Regions from separate parts of the Paenibacillus sp. sgz302164 genome, predicted to be linked through region 2. Evidence: riboswitches for the same ligand, from Rfam matches in the RefSeq annotation. Region 2 holds a riboswitch; each other region holds the start of a gene.

What was found. Region 2 has a riboswitch for cyclic di-GMP ahead of AC0LWT_RS03690 (non-ribosomal peptide synthetase). Riboswitches for the same ligand answer to the same signal wherever they lie in the genome.
Region 1: another riboswitch for cyclic di-GMP. It lies ahead of AC0LWT_RS27060 (YjfB family protein); the one in region 2 lies ahead of AC0LWT_RS03690 (non-ribosomal peptide synthetase).
Region 3: another riboswitch for cyclic di-GMP. It lies ahead of AC0LWT_RS36565 (PilZ domain-containing protein); the one in region 2 lies ahead of AC0LWT_RS03690 (non-ribosomal peptide synthetase).

What each region holds. Positions count from the first base shown of each region.
Region 1 covers NZ_JBVYOL010000019.1:4,680-9,705, reverse strand. Annotated here, with positions in the region: gene pyrF (orotidine-5'-phosphate decarboxylase) at 1-1, shown strand, start outside; gene pyrE (orotate phosphoribosyltransferase) at 43-684, shown strand; cyclic di-GMP riboswitch class I at 753-840, shown strand; gene AC0LWT_RS27060 (YjfB family protein) at 860-1,069, shown strand; gene AC0LWT_RS27055 (hypothetical protein) at 1,415-1,711, opposite strand; gene AC0LWT_RS27050 (LysR family transcriptional regulator) at 2,250-3,131, opposite strand; gene dapA (4-hydroxy-tetrahydrodipicolinate synthase) at 3,255-4,130, shown strand; gene AC0LWT_RS27040 (RidA family protein) at 4,154-4,540, shown strand; gene AC0LWT_RS27035 (GNAT family N-acetyltransferase) at 4,609-5,026, opposite strand, start outside.
Region 2 covers NZ_JBVYOL010000002.1:11,564-16,589, forward strand. Annotated here, with positions in the region: gene AC0LWT_RS03680 (alpha/beta fold hydrolase) at 1-605, opposite strand, end outside; gene AC0LWT_RS03685 (hypothetical protein) at 1,196-1,573, shown strand; cyclic di-GMP riboswitch class I at 1,969-2,076, shown strand; gene AC0LWT_RS03690 (non-ribosomal peptide synthetase) at 2,187-5,026, shown strand, end outside.
Region 3 covers NZ_JBVYOL010000042.1:11,916-16,941, reverse strand. Annotated here, with positions in the region: gene AC0LWT_RS36570 (spore germination protein) at 1-549, opposite strand, end outside; gene AC0LWT_RS36565 (PilZ domain-containing protein) at 719-1,477, opposite strand; cyclic di-GMP riboswitch class I at 1,583-1,670, opposite strand; gene tadA (tRNA adenosine(34) deaminase TadA) at 1,930-2,388, shown strand; tRNA gene AC0LWT_RS36555 (tRNA-Arg) at 2,490-2,564, shown strand; gene AC0LWT_RS36550 (hypothetical protein) at 2,731-3,015, opposite strand; gene AC0LWT_RS36545 (helix-turn-helix domain-containing protein) at 3,186-3,437, shown strand; gene AC0LWT_RS36540 (helix-turn-helix domain-containing protein) at 3,843-4,052, shown strand; gene AC0LWT_RS36535 (MFS transporter) at 4,641-5,026, shown strand, end outside.

The sequences.
Region 1 (5,026 bases), on a different contig from region 2:
ACGGGCCTGCCCCTACATTCGAAAGGAACGGTGTGAGAGAACATGAGTCAGCTTGAAACGATAGCGAAGCGAGTTGCTTCCTCATTATTGGAGATAGGAGCGGTAACGCTTCGCCCGCAGCAGCCTTTTACGTGGACATCGGGCCTCAAGTCGCCGATTTATTGCGATAACCGGCTGACCATGTCTCATCCGGCTATACGCGAGCTGATTGCAGACAGTTTTGTGCTGCTGATCAAGGAAAAGTTTCCGCAAGCCGAAGTGGTCGCCGGCACGGCGACTGCCGGCATTCCTCACGCGGCATGGGTCGCACAGAAGCTGGGCCTGCCCATGATATACGTCCGTGACAAAGCCAAAGGCCACGGCAAGGAGAACCTGATCGAGGGGACTGTTAAGCCCGGTCAGCAAGTCATCGTGATCGAAGACCTGATCTCAACCGGCGGAAGCTCGCTGAAAGCGGCTTTGGCCGTTAACGATGCGGGGGCGAAAGCATTGGGCGTTCTCGCGATCTTTTCCTATCAATTGGATAAGGCGGCGGACGCTTTCCGGGAAGCCGGAATGCCGCTTCATACGCTTTCCAATTATACGAAGCTGCTTGAAGTAGCTTTGGAGCAAGGAGCAATCAAAGAAGAAGACATGGAACTCCTCCGCTCCTGGCGGGCAAATCCGGCTCAATTCGGACTGTAATCTTGCGCAGAAATTGACGATTTAGGATAAATGGCCTATACTGAAGGGGCGCAAAGTTCTGCCTGACATCTGCGAAACGGCAAACGGCGCGAAAGCGTCTGACGCAAAGCTACAGGGGCTAATCGGCTTGCAGCCGTACGCCAGCCAGCTACCGAACGGTGAGAGGAGGAAGATTATGAGCGTAAATGCCCCGCTATCCGCGGTCGGAAGCGGCAATGCTTTGCAGCAAGCAGTCGGACTGCAGCTGCTGAAAAAAATCAATGATACGCAAACGGCGCAAGCAAGCGTGATGCTGGAAGATTTCGCGAAATCCCAGCAGCAAGTTGCGGCGGCCGCCGCTTCAGTCACCCCCCACTTGGGGCGCAGCATCGACATTCGTGTATAATTGCACAAAGCCGGGAAGCTCTACCTTTTCGAAAAGGAGAGCTTCTTTTTTTGTGGCTTGGCGCGCACCGGATTAATACTTGCTCGTTAAGGCCTAATTGGTCTGGCAACGTAGAATGAGCCTCGCATTTACGAGTTTGTCGCGCAATATTCTTGCAAAAACCCCCATGACGTCGTGGACATCACCCCACAGAATGAAAATAATTCAGGTCTATTGTGTCTATTTTCGTATAAAGTGGAGCATTTTGCGCTTTGACGAGCTTGCCGTGGTAAATTCCTGCAGAACGCGGAGCATTTTGCGCATTGACGATCTTGTCGTGGTATTATCCTGTAGAAAGTAGTGCTTTTAGCACTTTGACGAGCTTGCCGCGAAAAATTCCTGCAAAAGTGCAGTTTTTTTCGTATTAACGAGCTTGCCGTGGTAAATTCCTGCAAAAGTACAGTTTTTTTCGCCCATATACGGGGTTAGCGCCAGTTTGGTCGGAAATTCCTGCACAATCGCAGGCTTTTCCTCCAAACGAGCCGTATCCATCGAAAAAGCCTGTACTTTTGCAGGTTTTGCTGGAGCTATGCCTCTTTTCAAACGGCTGGGCCGTTCTAATTGGGTGGGGATAGAGTGCCTTCCCGCAGTTAAAGCCGACAATGTACATCTTACCAACAAGCGAGGGCGGGCGGGGGATGCGATTACGATGCGGCTCCAGTCAGGCGAAGCCGTTTCTCAACGCCCGCAAATCTCAGGCGCGCGTTGTGTCGCCAACGCATGTCGACGCTCAAAAAAGCATAAAGAAAAAAGAAACTTATGGCAACCTGGTTGTTGATAAGTTTCTTTTTTTGGGGTATGATGCGAGTATTGAAATGATAACAATTCTCAACTCGGGCGGAGAACTCGGGAAGCGTCCTTACAGGCTGTTTGTGCCGGCCCGAGCGATGACGCGGATCGATCGCACTGCGTGCGGTGTTGCACGGCATGACGCCGGTCGACCACGGCCACACTGCTACAGCCTGTAGCGGAAAAGGCTGGTGGTGGTCGGCCGCCGTCGAGCGTTTCGGCAGCAGCTACAGCCCGCAGAGGAATAGGCTGCTGGTGGCCGGCAGCCGTTGAGCGTTTCGGAGGCAGCTACAGCCAGCAGCGGAAAAGGCTGCTGGAGGTCGGCCGCCGTCGAGCGTTTCAGCGGCGGAGCTTAGGCTGGTTGAGGCGCCGACAACATGTCGATGAAAGCTTGCAGCGCTTGGGACATCCATTTTTTGGGGTGGATGAGCAGTTGCAGGTCCACGCTTAAATTCGGATGAGCGATCGGGATGACGGCAAGCTGCTTGCGTGCCAGTTCGGATTCCACGGCGATCCGGGGCAGCAGGGCGATGCCTAGCCCGTTCATGGCGCACTGCTTGATCGCTTCCAGGTTGCCCAGCTCAAATCCGATGCGAAAAGGGATGCTCTGGTCTTTCAGCAGCTTTTCGAACAAGTTGCGGTATATGCAGCTTTCTTCCGTGACGATAAATTCGTTATGCCCAAGATCGGCCAGCGAAACCTGCTTCGCCAGCGCCAGCGGGTGGCCGGGAGGGGCGACCAGCACGAGCGGTTCTTCCCGAACTTTGATGCAGCGAAGCTGGGTGTCGGCGGGATATTGGTCGAGGATGAGCCCGACATCGTAATCGCCCTCTTTTACTTTCGCAATCAGCGACGTTTCATCGTCCGGCAAAAGTTGGATGCTTAAACCGGGGAATTGCTGTTTGAATTTGTGCAAATAAGGCGGCAAATAATAGGCGGCCAAGGAATCGATCGTGCCGATCGTCAGCGCGCCGTTAACTTGCCTGGCAATCATTTCCTTAGACTGGTCGTAGAGATCGAGCATTTGCACGGCGAGCTTCAGCAAGCTTTCACCCGGAGGCGTAAGCCTAAGCTGCCGTCCGTATCTTTCAAAAAGCGGCACTCCGTAATCCCGCTCCAGCTTTTGAATCTGCATCGTCACGCTGGATTGCGCGTAGCCGAGTTCTTCGGCTGCCCGGGTGAAGCTTTTTTTCCTTGCCACTTCGCGGAACGTCCGAAAATAAGTTAAGTCCATGCCGGCCACCTCGCATTATCAATATTTTTGATGAGCATTATCATTTATTATAGCTAACAGTGATGAACGGTTCCATGCTAAAGTGAAGTAACAATAAATTTAACTATTCGGAGGTTATTCGCCATGTTGACTGAACGAGAGCTTCAAGGCATATATGTACCTGTTGTTACGCCTTTTGACGAGGAGCGGGAGGTGGATGTGGCTTCCTTTTACAATTTGGTATACCAGTTGTTCGAGGATGACATCGACGGATTGATCGTTAACGGAACGACGGGAGAGTCGCCGGGGATATCGGAGGAAGAGCTCGCACTCCTGTTTGCTGCGGCGCAAACCGCACGGCAAGCATCGGGTACGAACGCGCCGCTTGTCGTCGGGACAGGCACCAACGATACGGCTTCGACCGTGAAAAAGACGGAAAAAGCCGGACAACTGGGCGCAGACGCGGCCCTTGTCGTTGTTCCGTATTATAACCGGCCGAGCCAGCAGGGCATCGTTGAGCATTTTCGCCGCGTCGCGGAGGTTGGCGTGCCTGTCATCGTATACGAGATTCCGTATCGCACCGGAGTTGCGCTGGAGCTCGATACGGTACGGACCATTTTTGAGATCGACGGCGTTATCGGCATGAAAGATAGCACCCCCGGGATTCATCTTGTGTCCGAGCTTTCGCGGCTTGGTTCCAAACCGGTGCTGTGTGGAGACGATATGAATCTGTTTGCCGCTCTGTGCTGCGGGGCCAAGGGTGCTATGAGCGCTTCGGCGAACGTGGAAACGGATCGTTTTGTCGACATGTACAACCATTTCAGGGAAGGCCGGCTTGCCGATAGCAAACGGCTGTTTGAGGAACTGCTTCCGCTTATCCGGCTGCTGTTTGCCGAGCCGAATCCTGCGCCGCTGAAATGGCTGCTGGCCCAGAAGGAGCTTATCGCATCGGACGCAGTGCGGTTGCCTATGGTGCCGATTAGCGGCGCGCTGCAGCAGAAACTGGTCTCATACGTATAAGGATGGAGGGAGGAGGAGCCGGCGTGATGCGCAAGCAAGTATTTTCGGGCTCGCCTTGGGAACCGCGGGTCGGCTACTGCCGGGCAATCCGCGTAGGCGGCAGGATTGAGGTGGCGGGAACGACGGCGATGAGAGACGGCGAAGTCGTTGGAGTCGGCAGCGCCTATGAGCAGACGAAGTGCATTTTGCAAATTATTGAGCGTTCCCTTCAGGAGCTTGGCGCTCAAATGTCCGATGTCGTACGTACAAGAATGTTTGTAACGGATATTTCTTTGTGGGAGGAAATCGGCAGGGCGCACGGCGAAAGTTTCCGCGATATTCAACCGGCGGCAACGATGGTGGAGGTCAAGGCGCTCATTGACCCACGTCTCCTGGTCGAAATTGAAGCGGAGGCTGTTGTAAGCGAATAATTAAAAAAACGCGTATGATCATCGTCAAAGTTTAGGGAGATTGACGGATCATACGCGTTTTGTTTTTGTCAGCCGACTCGTTTGCCGAGGATGATGAGATCCCGTTCCACGCCGTCCAGTTCGGCAACGCCCGGCATATGGGCCCAAGTCTCGAAGCCGCAGCTGCGGAACAGCTTCAGGCTCGGTTCGTTATGTCCGAAGATGAAGCCGAGCAATGTTTTGAGCTGCAGTCCCGGACAAGCGTCTATCGCACGCTGGAGCAAGCTGCGCCCGATGCCGCGGCCGCGGCAAGCTTCGTCGATATAAATGCTGATTTCGGCAGTAGCGTTGTAGGCAGGGCGGCCGTAAAAGGATTGAAAGCTGAGCCAACCGCAAAGGTTCTCACCGCTTTCCAACACCCACAGCGGCCGGAAGCCGGGGGCATGCTCGTGAAACCACGGCTCGCGGCTTTGCACGGACACCGGCGACGTATCGGCGGTTACCATC
Region 2 (5,026 bases):
GCGAGCAGATCCACGGAATCCTCGCGGAAAGCCATAGCCAGGCTGGCGTGGACGAGCCCTTCCGGCTGCATCTCGTCCATCACGGCGCTCAGTTCCCGGACGAGTTCAGGCTGCGTTTGCCGGCTTTCCTCGGAAAGCAGCTTGGGCAGCATAGCGTCCCTGGCAGCGGCGGCGCCTTTTTCGTAGAGGGAGGCCGCCATGTTCATCCGGTTTTTGCGGCCCTCCTGAGGGTCGGCTTCCGGACGGGTGTTGGCCAGCACAACCGCCGCAAATCGCTCCGGCGCCTTGCGCAGCAGCGAGAACACTACATAGCCGCCCATGGAGAAACCGCCAAGGACGGCTTTTTGTATGCCCAGCTTGTCCATCAGAGCGAGGACATCGTCGGCATACCGGCTTAGCGCGATGTTGGATGCCGGGACAGCGGACTGCCCCATGCCGGCGAGGTCCGGGATGATGGCCCTATAACCTGCGGCGGCAAGCGCATCCGCTTGACGGCTCCACATCCGGTGGTCCAGCGGAAACCCGTGCAGCAGGATGACCGGGAGCCCTTCTCCCTGGCTTTGGCCCAGATCTTGAACAAACAATTGAGATTCATGAATCGTCATTTTCACGGATACCCTCTCCTCCGGTTATGTCTTGAAGTTGTTTCCTTTTCATCGTACACGAATTGATCCCGGTTTTCCATCTCCGCCCTGCCGAAGCCGCTTTTTGAGCGCTCGCCAAGGGCTTTTTTTCACCACATAAGAATGTTTAAGTTCTTTACAGCGCTAAAGCGTGTAGAACTGCATTCTTATTGGCGAATAAACCTACCTCTAAACGCGGTCGCTCATCTTCGAAAGACCTCGATAGAGGTTTATCTCATATTCGCGGGCGTAGAACGGCATTCTGATCGGCAATAACACGCAGCGCGGTAGAAAACCTCATAGTCGAATAAGACTAGTATGGGGCTTCAAGGGCCGTAATATGCCCGAGTTGCTGGAAATTACTTCTATATAACGTGTCCGAATCAGGACGATTTTAGTTCCAGGGAAGTAGAAAAATAGCGAACGATATCGAAAAAGTTATGTAATATACCAAAATATTATGGTTAACTCATACTTCCCTAACAATTGCTTGATATCCTCAAATCATCGCGAATCCATTAACCATTTTAAGGCAACGAAGGATACAGTATGAAGAATTGGAGTTGAATCGAATGACAAAAAAACCGTGGTCTACGCAAGAATTGGACAAACTTATTCGACTTTCCAGCGAGTGTCCCCCCGTTGTTATTGCCAAAGAACTATCCCGCCCCGTGACATCAGTCCGTAAAAAAATGAGGGAAATCGGGATTAGTTATGTAACCGGAGAACAATGGAAAAAACGACAAATTCAGTACCTTATCTCCGACGAAGGCAGCTTGTACAAAAATCAGGTAAGCCCGTCGCCGCAAAGCTCCGATCTGGAGTCCCCAGTGCTTGACGAGTTCTGGAAAACGCTAGTAACGATGGCGAGATTGGCAAAAAAGAGAGGGAAGCGGGTCGACGTGCTCTCTTTTATCGATACATACCGAAAAATACGGACAGGCGGTTAAAGTTTAAGCCTGCTGTCCTGGATAGGCGGACTACAGCCGCCCGCCCTACTTAAACTGCAAAAGCACATACAGCCTCCGGACGGGGCCGCTCAAGACGAGACGGTTCCGGCGGAGGCTTTTCTCATTTTTTTGTTGCAAGATGGTCTGGAACGATGTCGAAAAAACGAAAAAAACGCTGTCGATTCATGTATTGGAAGCGGTTACTTGTAATTTATATGAACCGGCGCGGATAAAGCCGGGCCTTTCGTGTTAGGGGCGTCCTAAAAAAAATAAGGTAAATTTTACTAGTAACCTCCAATAAAATTATTTATTAAAATACCGTAACTAGTATATCTTTCCTAGTGTTTTATTATATGTAAAGTAAATATATCTATATAAATACAAATTCTACAAATATTCGACAAAGGCAAACCTATGGAAACGTAGGGACGCAAAGCCATGGCCTAAGGCATCGCATTACTTTTTCACAAGAGATGAGATGCTATGGTCGACAGGTTGCCGGGTAACAGGGGCTCCCCTTTTATTCGGGGTGGGCCTTTTTCGCTTTGGGGTGTTAAAATTTTTCAAAGTTTCCAAGACCAAGAGATTATTTCGCATGATGGGGGGAGTAATTATGCAAAAGCACTTTTTACCATTAACGCATGCTCAAAAACGGATTTGGTATACCGAGCAGTTTTATCCCGAAACCAGCGTTTCAAATTTGAGCGGTATCGTTAAATTAAAATCCGCAGCGGGGATCGACGACCGGATGTTGAACCGGGCCATTCGTCATGTGGTCCACAGCAATGAAGCGCTGCGCTTTAAGCTTGCGCTTGATGAGGCGGGCGAACCGCGGCAGTACGTTGCCGATTGCGAGGATTTTGATATCGAGTGGGTGGAAGTTCGTCAAACGGGAGATATCGATGCCGTGACGGAACGGGCGCAAACGGAGGCCTGCCGGCCGATGGCGCTCTACGATAGCGAGTTGTTCCGGTTTATCGTCTTCAAGATCGGCCCTGCGGAGATCTGGCTTTTCGCGGCAGTGCATCATATCGTTTCCGACGGGATTTCCATGGTGATGCTGGGGAATCAGCTCATCGATCGCTATTTGGAGCTGGTCAAAGGAACCGACGCCCTGCAAACGAGCCAGCCCTCTTATGTGGAATATATTTTGAGCGAAGCGGAATATGAGAAGTCCGAACGGTTTCAAAAGGACCATAAATTTTGGAATGCCCAGTTCGATTCCATTCCGGAGACCGTGTCTCTCAAACGAGGGGATTCCTATTTGGTCGAGACGGATGCGATTCGATTGACGGAAGAAGTGCCCGCTTTTTTACATGAAAAAATCGGAATGTTTTGCCAGGAGCATGGGATCAGCGTTCTCTCGCTGTTTTTAAGCACTCTCCATATTTATATGTCGAGAGCGACGGGGCAAACCGAGACGATTCTGGGAACGTTTATGGGCAACCGTACGAATGCAAAGGAAAAACAGATGTTCGGGATGTTCGTTTCCACCATTCCGGTAAGAGCTCACGTTGATGAGAACGCGGATTTCCTCAGCTTTGCCAAACGGATCATGAAGGATCAATTGGCGGTCATCCGGCATCAGAAATATCCTTATAACCAGTTGATCAGTGATTTGCGCGTCAAGCATGGACAATTGAACCGGCTGTTCGGGATATCGCTCGAATACCAGGTCATGTTATGGACGGAAAAGGAAGGTCTCTCTTACATGATCGAGCCCTTGTTCAGCGGGCATGAAGTGAACGATATTTCGATCCATGTCAAGGACCGGCCGGATACGGGCATGCTCATGATCGATATGGATTATCGTTCGGAAATATTCGAACCGGAAGAAATAAAAGCTTTGTACCGCCGGCTATTGACATTGCTGGACCATGCGCTGACCTTTCCCGAGAAGGCGATCCGGGAGCTGGCATGGCTGCCGCAGGCCGAGCAGGAATGGCTGCTGCAGCAGGGAAGGAGCCCGCGTCTGGGATATGACCGGGAAATGACGCTGCATGGCTGGTTTGAGCGGCAAGCCGCACGGAATCCCGAGCAGACTGCCGTATTCTTTGAAGGCGAACAAATGTCCTACCGGGAATTAAACGAACGTGCTAATCGCCTGGGTCGTCTTTTGCGTGAAAAAGGAGTTGTGCCGGACGCGCCGGTCGCGATTTTGCTGAACCGGTCCGAACGGGCGATCATCGCTATGCTCGGCATCCTGAAAGCCGGCGGAGCTTATGTGCCGATCGACCCCGGATTTCCGGAGGAAAGAATCCGGTTCATGATCGCGGATTCGGGCGCGAACATCGCCGTGACGGAAGCGGAGCTGGCCGGCCGATACGATTTGCCGGTATCGGAACAAATCGTCTTTGAAGACGTGGAGACGTCCGGGGTGAGCAGCGGCGGGAATTTGCCGCCGAGTGCCGGCTCCGGAAATTTGGCGTATATCATGTATACCTCGGGGACGACCGGCAAGCCGAAAGGCGTCATGATCGAGCATCGGCAAGTCTGCCATTTGATCGAGGGATTGCAAAGGCAAGTATATGAGGCGTATGAGCCAGGCCTCCATGTGGCGCTGCTCGCTCCTTTTCATTTCGACGCATCGGTTCAGCAAATTTATGCTGCGCTGCTGCTGGGACATACGCTGTATATTGTTCCCCGAGCAAAGGTGACGGAGGGGCGGACTTTAGCCGGGTATTATCGCGACCACGCGATCGAAGTGACCGACGGTACGCCGGCTCATTTGAAAGTGTTGGCTGCGGCAGCGGATGAGTCCCGCGGATTAAGTCTGCGCCATTTACTGATCGGAGGAGAGGCGCTGCCTCGCGAAACTGTCGGCAACATATTTGATTTGTTTGCCTCAGAGGAACTGTCCCCTGCAATCACTAACGTGTATGGGCCGACAGAATGCTGTGTCGATGCTTCCGCCTATGACATTACGCAAGCTGCCTTCCATTTGACTCAAGGGAGCGTTTATCTGCCAATCGGCAAACCGCTTGGCAACAACCGCTTTTATATCCTGGATGCCTATGGGCGGCTGCAACCTCCGGGGGTGGAGGGTGAATTGTACATTGCCGGAGATGGAACAGGCCGGGGGTATTTGAATTTGTCGGTACTTTCGTCCGCCAAATTCGCTCCCGATCCGTTTGTGCCGGGTGAAATGATGTACCGTACGGGGGATATCGCCAAGTGGCTGCCGGACGGGAACGCAGCATATGCCGGTCGGATCGACGATCAGGTCAAAATCCGCGGGTACCGGATTGAGCTTGGCGAAATCGAAGCCGTGCTCCACAAGCATCCGGAAGTCGGCAAAGCGGTGGTGCTGGCTCGTCCGGAAGCGCAGGGCGGAGCGGAGCTTTGCGCCTATCTGGTCTGGAAAAACCGGGAGCGGCCGGCCGCTCTCTCCGAACTGCGCAAACATCTGGCGGTCGAACTGCCGGATTACATGCTTCCGGCTTATTATGTAGA
Region 3 (5,026 bases), on a different contig from region 2:
TTTCAATTCGCGGTTGGGAATGTAGCGCCGGATAAGCGCAACGTTCTGAGTGCTCGTTTCAACAAAGCCTTGATGCGCTCCTTTCAGGGACGCCTCAAGCTGCGGATCTGCAATCGCCCGCTGCGGCCAGCCCTGCGTATCGAGAGAATACGACTCCGCCCGTCCGTCGACAAAAAGTATGCTGCGGCCATGCAGAACTGCGACCTCGATTTGCGCCCACGCCTGCAGCGTAATAACCTGACCGATTGTCAAAATAAAATCGCCGTCCGCATCGTCGCTCCCATCCTCGAATTGAAGCGGGCGGAGCACGTTGTTGTTGATCGAGTTTTTATCCACGAGCCCGCTCAAATAAACAAGCGCGGCTTGCTCTCCCGTGCGCTTGATTGTAAATTGCCGTACGATCAGATCGGGAGTTTGCGTAAACAGGTTATGTAAATCGGCGATATTTTGCGATAGGGACGTACCGATGGAGTCGTTATTTTGCTGACGATTGGACCTCTGCGGGGCTGAATGATACTTTCTCCTGCCGAACAAGTTCGAAAAGCGCATCGCTCATCACCTCATTTTTGATGTCTGCTTCTGCTGTTCCATTGAACGATGGTATCAATTATAACCTTGCGAATTGTCCCTAATCTTATGCATAGCTTGCGCAAATAGATTGACACTAACTTGCTGCGACGAATCGCCAGCGCCGTGTTTGAATAAAAAAAGCCCGCGGTTATTGATGCACCGCAGACCGGATATCCATGACTTTTTTCAATTTGATGTCTTGTTTTTGTACGAAGTAGGCCTCGACCTGATTTTTCAAAATAAAGGCCCGCAGCGCATTCGTTTTATTTTCCGGAATTTCAACGTATCGGACTCCGTAATAAAAAAAGCCTGCACCCAAAGCCTCTCTTCGGACGATTTCGGTTACGCAAGATATGGAAAAACCGAGCAGAAGTTCGATTTCGAGCTGCGCGTTATTTTCCAGACTCATATTTTTATCCGCGTTCATATTGTTTTCAATCACAAATCCTACGCCGCTCAAGCTGATATTTTTGACGCTAAGGCTGATCGGATGCTCGAAACTTTGCTTGTTTCTCTTATTCTTGTCATGCAAACTGTGCAGCAAACCGCCCTGAACGACATCGATTCGCGGGTGCTCCCTCTTCTCCGTAAACTTCTTCCGGTTATCGGGCGGATTAATCACGATGATCGAACCCTCGTCTTTGGCCACGACCGACGTCTCAAAAACGAATAGCCCCGATTTGGAATAAACCGTAATCTTGACCTTGTCCCCAAGTCGGAAAACATCATATTGAGGTAGCTCGATTTCAATAATGTCGCCAAGCACGTACGTTACTATTCCCGTCGCTACAAAATCGCTTTTATCCAGCACCGCTTTGCTGTCAATCAAAATTTCCGCGTCGTTGCCTTCCTTGCTTCCGTAGATTTTGACCAAATCCATCTTTCTCTCCCTATCCGACAGCTTCATGGCATATCCTCCTGTTCTCTACAAACAGATTAGGCTATAAATAAAAAAATAGACTGTCCCTTCCTGTCGGGGCAACCTATTTACCTAAATCAAACAAGCTTGATTTCCGGTAACCAGGCTGTCATGGTTCTTGTAGAACTTTAGACCCTCGGCTTTGCGTCCTTGTCTTTCGGCAAGTTTGCCCTTATCAAATCTGATCTCGTTATGTATGCGATTATACCTATCAGTAGGTTAAAAGACCTAAAATTTTAATTCTAGTATACCTAGTTTAGCCGTCGGATTCAACCGTTTTCGCAGGCAGCTTGATTTCAGAGCGGCGAGTCCCTACAATGAAACTCATATATCCACAAATTTTCAACTTATCCACACACTTGTCCACAGAATGTTAACAACGAATGCTTGTTCGACTTCTATTCACATGTGGATAACATTTTTTAAGCGAGGTGTCCCCTGTGGATGAACATATATATTGGATGCGGGAAGCGATCCATGAAGCTTTGAAAGCCGAAACGATCCGTGAAGTTCCAATCGGCGCTATTGTCGTGCGTGACGGTGAAATTATAGGCCGCGGCTACAACCTGCGCGAAACGTCCCTGGATCCGACCGCTCATGCCGAGATGATCGCGATCCGCCAGGCCAGCGAGCATTTGCAGGCGTGGCGTCTGCTGGACTGCAAGCTCTACGTCACGCTGGAGCCGTGTCCGATGTGCGCGGGAGCCATCGTTCAATCGCGCATTCCGCAAGTGATCTATGGTACCGCAGATCCCAAAGCAGGGTGCGCCGGCACGCTGATGAACCTGCTGCAGGAAGAACGTTTCAATCACCGCGTCGACGTAATCAGCGGCGTGCTGCAGGAAGAATGCGCAGCGCTGCTGACCCAGTTCTTCCGCAAGCTTCGGAACAAGGTTTAGAAGTCTGTTCGATCCGAACCTAGATTCCTAGACCGGCAAGCTGGCAAGGCAAGAGCACGGTTGCATGACGAAAAACTCCGTGTTAAAATAGTCTTTGCTATGCGCCCGTAGCTCAGCAGGATAGAGCGACAGTTTCCTAAACTGTGCGTCGCGGGTTCGAATCCCGCCGTGGCGCGTATAACCCTGCTTTAATCGGGTAGAATCAAACGCAATTTATGCGAACTTCTTACGGTAATAAACGTAGGAAGTTTTTTTATTTATGGACTTATGAGCTGGCTTATTTCGAAGCACAGGTTAACAACGCGCTGGCGCGCATACTCCTCAGTCAGAAAACAGCCACCTTCATACGGCAAAAGCCGCGATTAGTGCATGCAGTTCCGTTGGCGCAGACTGAATGCGGACATACGTTTTCAAATCGATCGGAATCTCAAAGCCGCCTGAGGACGTACGCACGTATGTCCCATCTTCGCGCAACTTTACGCGTGATATCGTAACGATTTCGTCTTCCGGTTCGAGAATCAACGCTACATTCTCTATTAGTAGATACGCATTCCAATCAAAAACTAACATTTCATTAGCAACGTCATCCCGATGTTTCATTCGTACCGTTATCTTGCGAATAGCCATCACCTCCTTTCCGGTCAGGACGCTCGCGTGTAAACTGAGGTTCCGTATGTGAAATGAAATTTATAATATCATTTTGAGTTATTATCTTAAATTGATATTAACCCAATTTGTTAATAACGTCAAGCGTTGTTATTGTGGTAGAATGGAAATTAATAGGAGCGTGGTTTTCGTTGATTCGTTTTAAGCTTTCGGAGATGTTAGATAAACGTGGGATGACCATGTACCAAATAAGCAAACAGACTGGCATTCGACCGAATACTTTGAGCCAGTGGGTTAACAATGAAAAATTACGTGAGGAAGACAAACACGTTAAAGCAGTTAGTGTTGAGGTTCTTAATCTATTATGTAAAACATTAGACTGCACTCCTGCTGAGCTGTTCGAGTACATAGCAGACAACGATCAAAAGACCAAGAAACCATAATAGGGGCAGTGGTAGCCGTTTACGTGCAGACTGAATCGGAATAATCCAATGCGCCTCTGACTTGCAACCCCCTTTACATGCGTTATCGCATATGATATAATGAAACCGTTAGGAGGTGATGTAAATGCTTACCCTTCTGACGGCGATAATCCAGCTATTGGTTGCTCTCGTCAATCTCTACATAGTGCTGGAAAATCACCGAAAAGAAAAAGACTCCAAGCGTCGGAAGCGCTCGAAGTCTCGTAAGTAAATCACCGGAGAGGTTTAAAACCTCTCCCCCTAACAATCATTATACGCGAAAGGAGCCGTGTACTCAATGGCTTACGTCACTTTCGTAATTTCAATTATCACGCTCGCTATATCGCTATATACGTTAATAATCGTACGGAAACAGAGGTAACCGTCATGAACCCCCTTGATCATATTATGGGTGTCCAGGAGGCCGCGGAAATATGGGGATTATCGCCGGGTACCATCAAAAACTATTGCGCAGAAGGGCGCGTTAAAGCGGTTCAAATCGGTAAAACGTGGATACTTGATAAGAACCAACCGAATCCTGCCCAACCGAACCATCCGAAAAATTGGCGTAAAAAAGACAGCGGCCGACCGGAATAAATAACGCAAAGAACTTCTTACCGTTTAGCCGTGGTAGGTTTTCTGTTTTATTTGAGCGAATCTAGCTGTTAAGTTAGCGTGTTTGTTACTTGAGCAAAGGAACGAATAGGCGTGGTATTGATAAGCCGCAAACAATTCTGCTGCATCTGACTAGGAACACGAAAAAAACCTGCAAAAGTACATCCTTTTGCTCGTAGATACGCTGGCTTTGAAACATTCCTGCAAAAGTGCAGGTTTTTCATCGAATACATCAGCTCAGACCCATTTTCACCGGAAATTCCTGCACTTTCGCAGGCTTTTCCCGAAAACGAGCCATATTCGCAAAAAAAGCCTGCACTTTTGCAGGTTTTGCGCGCTACCACCCCCGCTTCACGAACGACTGGGCCTTTTGCATACGCAAGCTTTTCGTCGTATAAGCATTGCTTTTATCGACCGGGCTGCGTTATGATAATAGGCATGTGAGCATCGCCGCACGTTCAAGTTTAACCGCTTCCATTTAACAAAGGGATGACGACCTCGGGTTGGTTTTCCCTTTGTTTGTTTTGTGAAGCAGCGCTTTTGCAACCAAGAAAGGAGATGCATCCTTTTATGTCTGTCCCGAGTACCCGAACTTCTTATCGCATTCCTTTATTCTGCGCAGTCACGCTCCTGTTCTGGATGTCCATGTATACGAGCGTGCCGATTATTGCGCCGTATGTTGAATATTTAGGCGGCTCGCATCAGCTTGCAGGCTGGATCGTCGGGATGTACGGCATTTCCCAAATGCTGCTGCGCATCCCGGTAGGCGTCATGTCGGACCGGTTTCACAAGCGGAAACTGTTCATTACGTTCGGGCTGCTTTTTACCGCGTTAAGCGGGCTCGGTCTTTGGATCACCCGCGATTTCACCTGGATGATTGTGCTCCGCGCTCTGGCCGGCGCCGCTGCGGCGACGTGGGTTGATTTTACGGTCCTGTTTACCAGCTACTATAAACA